DNA from 3 places in the Pseudomonas paraveronii genome. Region 3 is predicted to be linked to each of the others. Evidence: predicted binding sites of a transcription regulator. Region 3 holds the regulator's gene; each other region holds the start of a gene.

Region 1 (4,164 bases), 2.6 Mb from region 3:
CAGCGTGACCCGCACCCTGCTGGAAGTGCCGACCTATCAGCCGGAAGTGAAGGGCTACGTGCGCGTGGCCCAGGTCGAAGGCTACTGGAAACTGGTGCCTAAAGGTGCCAATGAAACCGAAGTGACCTACCAGGTACACACCGAGCCAGGCGGCAGCGTGCCCTCGTGGTTGGCCAACAAGTTTGTGGTGGACGCCCCGTTCAACACTTTGAAAGCCCTGAAGGAACGCGCTGAGAAGTAAGCGCGGTTGATCCGGTGCCTGCGACCTTGAGTGGAACGTTTAGCGAGCCCTCAAGGTCCAGATAGAGGTAAGCCCACACGCGGGCTTTATCGAGGAGGCACCGATGCAAAATTGGCAGATTACCTTCGTTGATGATCACGGCGTGCAGTCCGTGGAGCGATTCGCCTGCGAGCGCAAGCCCAGCCTCGAAGATGCGGCACACTTGATTCGCGACAAGCTGGTGCCGGTGGCCGCCGAACTGGACCTCAATGATCTGGACGGCCGCAAACCCGAGCCGACGGTCAAGATTCTCAAAGACCAGAACAGTATCCAGATCCTCGACATCTCTCCCGCCGCCTGAACATTCCCTGTCTGCCATTCAAGCGCCTCTGGTGGAGGTGATAGCTTCGCGCTACTCTGCAAGTGAGATCAGCGAATGAATCGCTAAGGTCTGGTCTTGTCAGCTACATGCTTGTTTTCCAGCGGTGATGTCATTGTCGTAGCCCCCGCGCCAGTACGGCGCCGGCTAGGGAAGCACGGAAAGTCTATCCATCGGTTTGAGGAGGACGTTTCATGAGCACAGCCTATCAAGAAGACATCAGCACCAACGTTCTGCGCCGCATGAAAGAGGGCGGCTTCGATTTTTCACGGTTCCACCCCATCGAGTTCTACGCCATTTTCCCGGACGAGGAACGGGCGCGCAGGGCTGCGGGTCGATTTCGTGGCGAATCCCTGAATGCCCAGGTCAGCGCGCGCGACGATGGCGCCTGGTACTTGGAACTGAGCAAGATCATGTTTGCAACCTACGACGGCATAGGAGACTTCGAGCAAGACTTTGAAGCGGTGGTCGAGCCGCTGGGCGGGATCATCGAAGGATGGGGCGTCAAGCAGGAGGTGCGTGGGTTACCCATGTAGCAGTATGAGAAACACAGCGTATCGGCTGACCTTTGGGTCGGCCGATTTTGTTTGTGGCGTCTGAAAGCGGGCGAAACTTGCGCTGTATTTTCAGGCAAAAAAAAGCCACCCGAGCAGGGTGGCCGAAAGGGAAGACCGGAGGAGTCGGTCGGTACACGAGGGCACACGGTACCGATTACGCGATGGATTGGGCTGTAGGACGGGTCCTGTTCAGCAGATGGTGGCGATTATCCGCAACGGTGGCCGGGCAGTGAAATCAACTCTGGCTATGCTGTTGATAGTCAAAGCCCGCATTGTGATGAAGCGTGCGGCCGGACGCTGGGCATTCTGCGCACCAGGATGGTGCGCTTAGCTGTCCGTTATTATTTAACTCACTGATTTTTAAGTGTTTATGCCGCTGGCACGGGCCTTGCGATGATTCTCGCGTCCGGGTGACAAGGAGTACGGCATGATCCGCACTTATTACGACGAAATGTACGATGGGGCAGGGCTGGTTCGCCCCCATTACCGCGAGTTCGCCCGCTGGTTGGCTGAAACCCCTGCTGAATTGCTGGCCCAGCGCCGGCGCGAAGCCGATTTGCTGTTTCACCGCGCCGGGATCACCTTCACCCTTTACGGGGATGAACAGGGCACCGAGCGCTTGATTCCCTTCGACACCATCCCGCGCAGCATTCCGGCGAGTGAATGGCGGATTGTCGAACGTGGCTGCATTCAGCGGGTCAAGGCGCTGAACATGTTTCTCGCCGACCTCTACCATGAACAACGCATCATCAAGGCCGGGATCATCCCCGCCGAACAGGTGCTGGCCAACGAGCAATATCAGTTGGCCATGCAGGGCTTGAATCTGCACCGCGATCTGTATTCCCACGTCTCCGGCGTCGATCTCGTTCGCGATGGCGACGGCACCTACTACGTGCTGGAGGACAACCTGCGGACCCCGAGCGGCGTCAGCTACATGCTCGAAGACCGCAAGATGATGATGCGCCTGTTCCCCGAGCTGTTCGCGGCCCAGCGTATCGCGCCGATCGACCACTACCCCAATTTGCTGCTCGACACCCTGAAAAGCTCGAGCCCCCTGGATAACCCGAGTGTGGTGGTGCTGACTCCCGGGCGTTTCAACAGTGCGTTCTTTGAGCATGCCTTCCTCGCCCGGGAAATGGGCGTGGAACTGGTGGAGGGCGCCGACCTGTTCGTGCGCGATGACCGCGTATTCATGCGCACCACCGACGGTCCCAAGGCCGTGGATGTGATCTATCGGCGCCTCGACGATGCATTTCTCGACCCGCTGGCCTTCAACCCGGACTCCATGCTCGGCGTCCCCGGCCTGCTTGCAGCCTATCGTTCGGGCAACGTGGTGTTGGCCAACGCGATCGGCACCGGGGTGGCGGATGACAAGTCGGTGTATCCCTTTGTCACCGAGATGATCCGTTTTTACCTGGATGAAGAACCGATTCTGAAGAACGTTCCGACCTTCCAATGCCGTAAGCCCGACGAACTGTCCCACGTACTGGCTAACCTGCCGCACCTGGTGGTCAAGGAAACCCAAGGCTCCGGCGGCTACGGCATGCTCGTCGGTCCGGCCTCCAGCGCGGCGGAAATCGAAGCCTTCCGCGCCCGTATCAAGGCCAAGCCCCATGCCTATATCGCACAGCCGACCCTGTGTTTATCCACCTGCCCGACCTTTGTCGAAAACGGTATCGCCCCGCGCCATATCGACCTGCGCCCGTTCGTGTTGTCCGGCAAGGAAACCCGTGTGGTGCCCGGCGGCCTGACCCGCGTGGCCTTGCGCGAAGGCTCGCTGGTGGTCAACTCGTCCCAGGGCGGCGGCACCAAAGACACTTGGGTGGTTGAGGACTGATGCCATGTTGAGTAGAACTGCCTCGGATTTGTACTGGATGTCGCGCTACCTGGAACGTGCGGAAAACCTCGCGCGCATGCTCGACGTCAGCTATTCGCTGTCGCTGATGCCCCAGGACGGACGCGGCGACGGTTTGCATGAATTGGCCATGCCGTTGTTGATCACCGGCACCTTGGAGGACTACCACGAACGCCACGGCGAACTGCACGCCGAACGCCTGCTGCACTTTTTCGCGCTGGACGCGGCCAACCCGGCGAGCATCTACAGTTGCCTCGGCGCTGCGCGGGCGAGTGCCCATGCCGTGCGTGGGCGAATCACCGCCGACATGTGGGAAAACATCAACGCCACCTGGCTGGATATCCGCGATATCGCCCAGCAGGGCTTGAGCCGCTACGGCATGAGCCGGTTCTGTGAGTGGGTCAAGGAGCGTTCGCACCTGTTTCGTGGGGCGACCTACGGCACCATCATGCGCAACGATGCCTTCCGCTTTATCCGCCTGGGCACGTTCATCGAGCGCGCCGACAACACCCTGCGCCTGCTGGATGCGCGCTATGAAATGGCCGGCGACCAGGCCGAAGCGGTCAGCGATGGCACGGCCCACGCGTACTACCAGTGGAGTGCCTTGTTGCGCGCGTTGTCGTCGTTCGAGGCCTACACTGAAATCTACCGCGACGCCCCCGGCGCCCGGCAAGTGGCGGAGCTGTTGCTGTTGCGTGCCGATGTACCGCGCTCGTTGCGGGCCTGCAGCGAAGAGATCGACCAGATCCTCGCCAGCCTGCCCGGCCTCAACGGCCGCCCGGCCCAGCGCCTGGCCGCCGAAATGGACGCACGCCTGCGCTTTACCGCGATCGACGAAATCCTCGAGGAAGGCCTGCACGCCTGGCTGACCGACTTTATTCCCTTGGTCCGCCAGTTGGGCGACGCCATCTACAGTTCCTACCTGGAGGCGGCATGAGACTCTCCATCAGCCACGAAACCACCTACCACTACGACGATCAGGTGCGCGCAAGCATCCAGTACCTGCGTCTTACGCCCCACGATAGCGAGCGCCAGCACGTAATCAGTTGGCAACTGGACCTGCCGCGTCCGGTGCGCGCCCAGGTCGACCCGTTCGGCAATATCCTGCATGTACTGACCTTGGACGAGCCCCACGACGCCATCATCATTGGCG
Region 2 (4,164 bases), 650 kb from region 3:
AATGGTGGGCATGCAGGCGACTCATCACGCCTTTGTCGCAATACAGCAGGTACTGACGGCTGTTATCCAGTTCCTTGAAACGCGCGTTCAATGCATAAAACGGCAGCGTTTGTACGTCGATGCCAGCGATGCCCAGCGGCTCGTCTTCAGCGGCATCCGGGTGACGGATGTCGATGACGATCTGGCCCGCCAGGGCTTCGCTGACCTCTTCGATCTGCACATCCTGGCCCAACTCGTCGATGACACGATCGATCGGGACCAGTTTGGCGTTCTCGAGCGCACGCTCCAGAATCGCCATATCAAACTGTTGTTCTTCATACTCCACGCGGTTGCGCTTGGCGTGGGTCTTGGGGTTCACCGAAATGACCCCGCAATATTCAGGCATGTGCTTGGCAAAGTCGGCGGTGCCGATCTGTTCTGCCAGGTCGATGATGTCCTGCTTGTGGCTGGCGATCAGCGGGCGCAGCACCAGCTTTTCGGTAACGCAGTCGATCAGCGACAGGTTCGGCAGCGTTTGGCTGGACACCTGGGAAATCGCTTCGCCGGTCACCAGCGCGTCGATCTGCAGTTGATCGGCAATTCGGGACGCCGCGCGCAACATCATACGCTTCAATACTACGCCCATATGACTGTTATCGACTTTACCGAGAATTTCGCCCAGCACTTCCTCGAACGGCACGCTGACAAACAGCACGCGCTGGGAGCTGCCGTACTTCTTCCAGATATAGTGCGCGACTTCCATCACGCCCAATTCGTGTGCACGCCCGCCCAGGTTAAAGAAGCAGAAGTGGCTCATCAGGCCGCGGCGCATGATCTGGTAGGCCGCCACCGTGGAATCGAAACCGCCGGACATCAGTACCAGGGTCTGTTCCAGGGCGCCCAGCGGGTAGCCGCCGATGCTATTGTGCTGGCTGTGGATCACAAACAACCGTTGGTCGCGAATTTCCATGCGCACTTCAATTTGCGGCGCTTTGAGGGAAATTCCGGCGGCGCCGCACTCGCGACGCAGCTTGCTGCCGACGTATTTTTCCACATCCATGGAGCTGAACGGATGCTTGCCGGCACGCTTGCAACGCACCGAAAAAATCTTGCCTTCCAGCTCACTGCCGAAGTGTTGTTTGCACTTTTCGGTAATGTCGTCGAAGTCGCCCAGCGGGTACTCGTCCACCTGCAGGAAATGCGCGATACCCGGCATGCAGCTCAGGCGTTCGGTCATATCCTTCAAGGCCTTGGCGTCGGTGACACGGGTTTCCAGCTCGAGATTGTCCCACACACCGCTCACCACCACCGCCGGGTCCAGATCGCGGAGCACGGTACGGATGTTCTTGGCCAACTGACGGATGAAACGCATCCGTACCGGTCGGCTTTTGATGGTGATCTCGGGGAAGACTTTAACGATTAATTTCATGGAAACAGCGCGCGCCGGGCCTGCCGAAAAAGGGGGGCGCGGATTATAGCGGAAATCGCTCAAGGTTTAACCAGTTAATATGCATCGCCGACGCAACGCACCAAAACAGGTCATTCACGCAAAGCGACGCCACATTGCAGTGCGTTATTTATTCCGTTTCAGCGGTTTGCACCTTTATAGGGGCCATTTTGACGCAAAAAAGCCATGTTGGCGCACTGGCATGCAATTTGCTCTCTTGTGAGGCAGGTTGCCATGGCGGACTATCCGCGCCGGCATCACCCACATTCTAAGGGCTAACTCCACTACCCAGCCCGAAGCCACCCCGGAGGACACCATGTCGAAGTCGGTTCAACTCATCAAAGATCATGACGTTAAATGGATTGATCTGCGCTTCACGGACACAAAAGGCACTCAGCACCACGTGACCATGCCGGCTCGCGACGCGCTGGATGACGCGTTCTTCGAAGAAGGCAAAATGTTCGACGGTTCCTCCATTGCCGGCTGGAAAGGCATCGAAGCTTCCGACATGATCCTGATGCCGGACGACAGCACTGCCGTGCTGGACCCGTTCACCGAAGAGCCAACCCTGATCATCGTCTGCGACGTGATCGAGCCTTCGACCATGCAAGGCTACGACCGCGACCCACGTGCGATCGCCAAGCGTGCCGAGGAATACCTGAAGTCGACCGGTATCGGCGACACCGTATTCGTAGGCCCGGAACCAGAATTCTTCATCTTCGACGAAGTGAAGTTCAAGTCCGACATCTCCGGCTCCATGTTCAAGATCTACTCCGAACAAGGTTCGTGGATGTCCGACCAGGACGTTGAAGGCGGCAACCATGGCCACCGTCCAGGCATCAAAGGCGGTTACTTCCCGGTTCCACCATTCGACCACGACCACGAAATCCGTACCTCCATGTGCAACGCCATGGAAGACATGGGTCTGGTCATCGAAGTACACCACCACGAAGTGGCCACTGCCGGCCAGAACGAAATCGGTGTGAAGTTCAACACCCTGGTAGCCAAGGCTGACGAAGTTCAGACCCTGAAGTACTGCGTACACAACACTGCCGTTGCCTACGGCCGTACCGCTACCTTCATGCCTAAGCCACTGTACGGCGATAACGGTTCGGGTATGCACGTTCACCTGTCCATCGCCAAAGATGGCAAGAACACCTTCGCTGGCGAAGGTTATGCCGGCCTGTCCGACACTGCCCTGTACTTCATCGGCGGTATCATCAAGCACGGTAAGGCCCTGAACGGCTTCACCAACCCGTCGACCAACTCCTACAAGCGTCTGGTCCCAGGTTTCGAAGCACCGGTAATGCTGGCCTACTCGGCACGTAACCGCTCCGCTTCGATCCGTATTCCTTACGTGTCCAGCCCACGCGCTCGCCGTATCGAAGCCCGCTTCCCGGATCCAGCAGCCAACCCGTACCTGGGCTTCGCTGCACTGTTGATGGCTGGCCTGGACGGCATCCAGAACAAGATTCACCCAGGCGACGCCGCCGACAAAAACTTGTACGACCTGCCGCCTGAAGAGGCCAAAGAGATCCCACAAGTGTGCGGCAGCCTGAAAGAAGCCCTGGAAGAGCTGGACAAGGGCCGTGCGTTCCTGACCAAAGGCGGCGTGTTCAGCGACGACTTCATCGATGCCTACATCGAGCTGAAAAGCGCAGAAGAAATCAAGGTGCGTACCTTCGTACACCCACTGGAATACGAGCTGTACTACAGCTGCTGATCCGGTAGCGTCGCTTAACGTGGCGTGATCGAAAAAGACCTCCTTCGGGAGGTCTTTTTTTTGCCCGGGAATTACACAATTCCGCACCTGCAAACCCAATCAAAAAGGTGGGAGGGAGCGTGCTCCCGATAGCCGTGGATCAGTTGATACCAGTGCTGACTGACACTCTGCTATCGGGGGCAAGCCCCCTCCCACAAGGAGATCAGCATTGAACCGTCGACTTGTGTTCGCTCTGTTATTCGTCAGCGCCAGTGCGAGCGCTGCGCCGCCCAGCCTCGAACCTTTACTCAACAGCATCGCCGAACGCCTGGCGATCGCCGACCAGGTCGCCCTGAGCAAGTGGGACAGCCACAAGCCCGTAGAAGACAAGAAACGCGAGCAAGAGGTAATCGCCAGCGTCGTCGCCCTGGCACCGAGCTACAAGCTGGACCCCGCCACTGCCGAACAATTTTTCTCGGCGCAGATCGAAGCGAACAAATTGGTGCAGTACGCCCATCTGTCCGACTGGCAGTTCCAGGGCAAGGCCCCCGACGATCCACGCCCGGACCTGATCAAGCAGATCCGCCCACAACTGGACCAACTGCAAAAACGCCTGCTGCAGCAGTTGGCCGACTTCAGCCCGCAGCGCGCCGACCCACAGTGCCCGCAATGGCTGGCCGAGGCGGTGCATGAGCCGCTCAATGAGCCGATGCAGCAGTTGGCGATGATCCGCGCGACCGCCGAGCTGTGTATCTACAAAAACTAAAACGGTAAACCCGATCCAAAAATGTGGGAGGAGGCAATCCCCCTCCCACATTTGATTTGTGTGAATTCGGCACGTCCTGAGCAAGCGTCACAAAATCGCACTATATTGGTGCGACAGCTTGCACCCTTCCCACCGACCCAGCCCATTTTGGTTCGAAACTTCCCGATGAAGCTGGCAGAACGCCACAGTTTCGCGCCTTAAACCCCTATTTCAGGGCTTAAACGCTTCTTTTCGGAGCCTTGGTTTGGTTTTTGCATTTTCCTTGTATCA
Region 3 (4,164 bases):
TGCTGACCAACCCCGACCTGAATCTGTACCGCGGCACCGAATTCCCCTGGCACGTCACCAGCAAGCGTGGCGAAGTCAACCCGGACGGCACCGAAGTGGAACTGATCGACTCGGTGCGCGTCGCACGGACTGACGCGCAGAACCGCGACACCATCATTACCAGCAGTCGCATGACCGTATTCCCACAGAAGCAATATGCGCAGACCGAGCAAGACGTTAGAATCGACGGCGCTGGCGGCGTATCGACTGGCAAGGGAATGAAAGCGTATTTGAAAGAAAGCAGGATACACCTGCTATCGAACGTAAGAGGACAGTATGAGGCTCGTTAAAACCCTCCCTATTTTGCTCGGTCTGGGCGCAGCACTGGGAAGCGTGAGCGCCTGGGCTCTGCCGAACGATAGCCAGCAACCGATCCACATTTCGGCCGACGATGCACAGCTCGACGACAAGCAAGGCGTCGCGACCTACACCGGCGGTGTGATCATTACCCAGGGCTCGATGAAGATCACCGGCAACACGGTGACGCTGACTCGCACCCCCGCTGGCGACATCGACGTCGTGACTTCCGTGGGCAACCTGGCTTACTTCGAACAGAAGCAGGCGCCCGCCGATACCGCACCAATGAAGGGCTACGGTAAAACCATCCAGTATCACGCCCAGCAAAACCGCATCGTGCTGCTCGACCAGGCCAAGGTACTGAGCCCCGACGGCAACTCCACGGAAGGTGAGAAAATCACCTATGACACCGTGAAGCAGGTCGCCAACGCCGGTCGTGCCAACGGCACCAAGGTCACCGCACCACGCCCACGTATCGACATGGTTATCCAGCCGAAGAAGAAGGCCGAGTAATGGCAACCCTGAAAGCCCAGCATCTGGCCAAGGCCTATAAAGGCCGTCAGGTCGTGCGCGACGTCAGCCTGTCGATCGAGAGCGGCCAGATCGTCGGCCTGCTTGGCCCCAACGGTGCCGGCAAGACCACTTGCTTCTATATGATCGTCGGCCTGGTTCAGGCAGACCAGGGTCGCGTGTTGATCGACGACCTGGACGTCAGCCACCAGCCGATGCACGGCCGTGCGCGCGCCGGTATCGGCTATCTCCCCCAGGAGGCGTCGATCTTCCGCAAACTGTCGGTCGCCGATAACATCATGGCGATCCTCGAGACCCGTAAGGAACTCGACCGCGACGGCCGCCGCAAGGAGCTGGAAAGCCTGCTGCAGGAGTTCCACATCAACCACATTCGCGACAACCTCGGCATGAGTTTGTCCGGTGGTGAACGTCGCCGCGTGGAGATTGCCCGCGCACTGGCCACTGCGCCGAAGTTCATCCTGCTGGACGAACCTTTTGCCGGTGTCGACCCGATCTCGGTTGGCGACATCAAGCAGATCATCCATCACCTCAAGGCCAAGGGCATCGGTGTACTGATCACCGACCACAATGTCCGCGAGACCCTCGATATCTGCGAAACTGCATATATCGTCAACGATGGGCAACTGATCGCAGAAGGCGATTCGGCCACTATCCTGGCCAACGAACTGGTCAAGGAAGTGTATCTGGGCCACGAGTTCCGCCTGTAAGCCTGCCTTTAGAAAATGGCGGTGGCAGGCCGTTCGCCAAGGTGCGCGGGAGTCAATGAAAACCTCCGGATTTTTATTGTTACCGCGCTCTAGGCAAAGCCCCCGATATCAGGCATATAATTTGCTTATGTTTGGCGCTCACGCGCCCTGTCGTGGATGGCGCATTGCGCCGGCGAATAAGGTGTTAAGCCCCTGCCATGAAACCATCGCTAGTCCTGAGAATGGGCCAGCAGCTGACGATGACACCGCAGCTGCAACAGGCCATCCGCCTGCTCCAATTGTCGACACTGGACCTGCAACAGGAAATCCAGGAAGCCCTGGAGTCCAATCCGATGCTCGAACGCCAGGAAGAAGGCGACGACTTCGATAATGCAGACCCACTGGCCGACAACGTCGAGCAAAAACCCAATTCCGACGTGCAGGAACCCTCTTACCAGGAAACCGCCCCTACGGTGGATAACCTGGAGGAAGGCGAATGGAACGAACGCATTCCCAACGAACTTCCCGTGGACACCGCCTGGGAGGACGTCTACCAGACCAGCGCCAGCAGCCTGCCGAGCAATGATGACGACGAGTGGGATTTCACCACCCGCACCTCTGCCGGCGAGAGCCTGCAGAGCCACTTGCTGTGGCAATTGAACCTGGCACCGATGTCCGACACCGATCGCCTGATCGCCGTGACCCTGATCGACTGCATCAATAACCAGGGTTATCTGGACGAGACGCTCGAAGAGATTCTCGAAGCCTTCGATCCGGAACTGGACATCGAGCTGGACGAAATCGAAGCCGTCCTGCACCGCATCCAACAGTTCGAGCCCGCCGGCATTGGCGCACGCAACCTCAGCGAGTGCCTGTTGCTGCAATTGCGCCAACTGCCCGCCAAGACCCCTTGGCTCGCTGAAGCCCAACGCCTGGTCACCGACTACATCGACCTGCTGGGCAGCCGCGACTACAGCCAACTGATGCGCCGCATGAAGCTCAAGGAAGACGACCTGCGCCACGTCATCGAGCTGGTGCAAAGCCTCAACCCGCGTCCGGGCTCGCAGATCGAGTCCAGTGAAGCCGAATACGTCGTCCCCGATGTGATCGTGCGCAAGGACAACGAGCGCTGGCTGGTGGAACTGAACCAGGAATCGGTGCCGCGCCTGCGGGTCAACCCGCAATATGCCGGTTTCGTGCGTCGTGCCGACACCAGTGCCGACAACACCTTCATGCGCAACCAATTGCAGGAAGCGCGCTGGTTCATCAAGAGCCTGCAAAGCCGCAACGAAACCCTGATGAAAGTCGCCACCCAGATCGTCGAGCACCAGCGCGGCTTCCTCGAATACGGCGACGAAGCGATGAAACCCCTGGTTCTGCACGACATCGCAGAAGCGGTGGGCATGCACGAATCGACGATTTCCCGGGTGACGACGCAAAAATTCATGCATACCCCACGGGGTATATATGAGTTGAAGTACTTTTTCTCCAGCCACGTCAGCACCTCCGAAGGCGGCGAATGCTCGTCCACGGCGATCCGCGCGATCATCAAAAAACTGGTTGCCGCGGAAAATCAGAAAAAGCCGTTGAGTGACAGCAAGATCGCTGGTTTACTGGAGGCACAAGGCATTCAGGTCGCCCGTCGAACCGTCGCCAAGTACCGCGAGTCCCTTGGGATCGCGCCTTCCAGCGAGCGTAAGCGTTTGATGTGACGGGCAGGCCATAGCGTTCCAGTGGCGGGTATTCCGACCCGCCGCTTTATGCACTGGCAACGAAGGAGAAGCTGTATGCAAGTCAATATCAGTGGACACCAGCTGGAAGTGACCGACGCGCTGCGCACCTATATCGGCGAAAAACTCAAACGAATTGAGGGGCATTTCGACAAGATCACCAACGTGCAAGTGATTATGACCGTCGAAAAGCTGAAGCAGAAAATCGAAGCCACCTTGCGTATACCCGGCGGAGAAGTCGTCGCCAATGCTGAGCATTCTGATATGTATGCCGCCATTGACGATCTGACCGACAAGCTGGATCGCCAAATCAAAAAGCATAAGGAAAAGCAGCAGAGCCTTCTTCAGGGCACCGGCCGCTAACACTCCCCACCCATGATCCGACTTGAAACCATCCTGACCCCCCGCCGTTCCCTTGTGAACGCGCTGGGGGGCAGCAAGAAGAAAACCCTCGAAGAGATTGCCGACCTAATCAGCCGAGAAGTGCCTGGACTGGTGAAGCAAGACGTCTACGAGGCACTGATTGCCCGTGAAAAACTCGGTTCGACCGGTTTTGGTAACGGCATCGCCATTCCCCACTGCCGTCTCAAAGGCTGCGAGACACCTGTCAGCGCCCTGCTGCACCTGAAAGCTCCCATCGATTTCGACGCCATCGACGGTGCCCCGGTCGACCTGCTGTTTGTGTTGCTGGTCCCGCAAGCCGCCACCGATGCACACCTGGAACTGCTCCGGCAGATTGCCAGCATGCTCGACCGCAAGGAAGTACGCGACAAACTGCGCAGCGCCAGCAGCAATGAGGCGTTGTATCAGGTTGTCCTGGATGAACAAAACGGGCATTAATCATGCGTTTGATCATCGTCAGCGGCCGTTCCGGCTCAGGT

Evidence for each region. Region 3 encodes sigma-54, which starts transcription at its own class of promoters, with help from an activator protein. Its sites were predicted from a motif close to ANTGGCATNNANNTTGCTNT; they were not measured.
Region 1: the regulator sigma-54 is predicted to act here: its motif matches at 1,532-1,551, upstream of U5A08_RS22320 (circularly permuted type 2 ATP-grasp protein).
Region 2: the regulator sigma-54 is predicted to act here: its motif matches at 1,623-1,642, upstream of glnA (glutamate--ammonia ligase).

The regions. Positions count from the first base shown of each region.
Region 1 is NZ_OY817130.1:4,849,013-4,853,176, reverse strand. It holds gene U5A08_RS22335 (START domain-containing protein) at 1-241, shown strand, start outside; gene U5A08_RS22330 (hypothetical protein) at 345-581, shown strand; gene U5A08_RS22325 (ribonuclease E inhibitor RraB) at 794-1,135, shown strand; gene U5A08_RS22320 (circularly permuted type 2 ATP-grasp protein) at 1,584-2,993, shown strand; gene U5A08_RS22315 (alpha-E domain-containing protein) at 2,998-3,948, shown strand; gene U5A08_RS22310 (transglutaminase family protein) at 3,945-4,164, shown strand, end outside.
Region 2 is NZ_OY817130.1:393,321-397,484, reverse strand. It holds gene thiI (tRNA uracil 4-sulfurtransferase ThiI) at 1-1,408, opposite strand, end outside; gene glnA (glutamate--ammonia ligase) at 1,743-3,149, shown strand; gene U5A08_RS01695 (chorismate mutase) at 3,358-3,894, shown strand.
Region 3 is NZ_OY817130.1:1,039,786-1,043,949, reverse strand. It holds gene lptC (LPS export ABC transporter periplasmic protein LptC) at 1-329, shown strand, start outside; gene lptA (lipopolysaccharide transport periplasmic protein LptA) at 316-849, shown strand; gene lptB (LPS export ABC transporter ATP-binding protein) at 849-1,574, shown strand; gene U5A08_RS04600 (RNA polymerase factor sigma-54) at 1,772-3,265, shown strand; gene hpf (ribosome hibernation-promoting factor, HPF/YfiA family) at 3,341-3,646, shown strand; gene ptsN (PTS IIA-like nitrogen regulatory protein PtsN) at 3,659-4,123, shown strand; gene rapZ (RNase adapter RapZ) at 4,126-4,164, shown strand, end outside.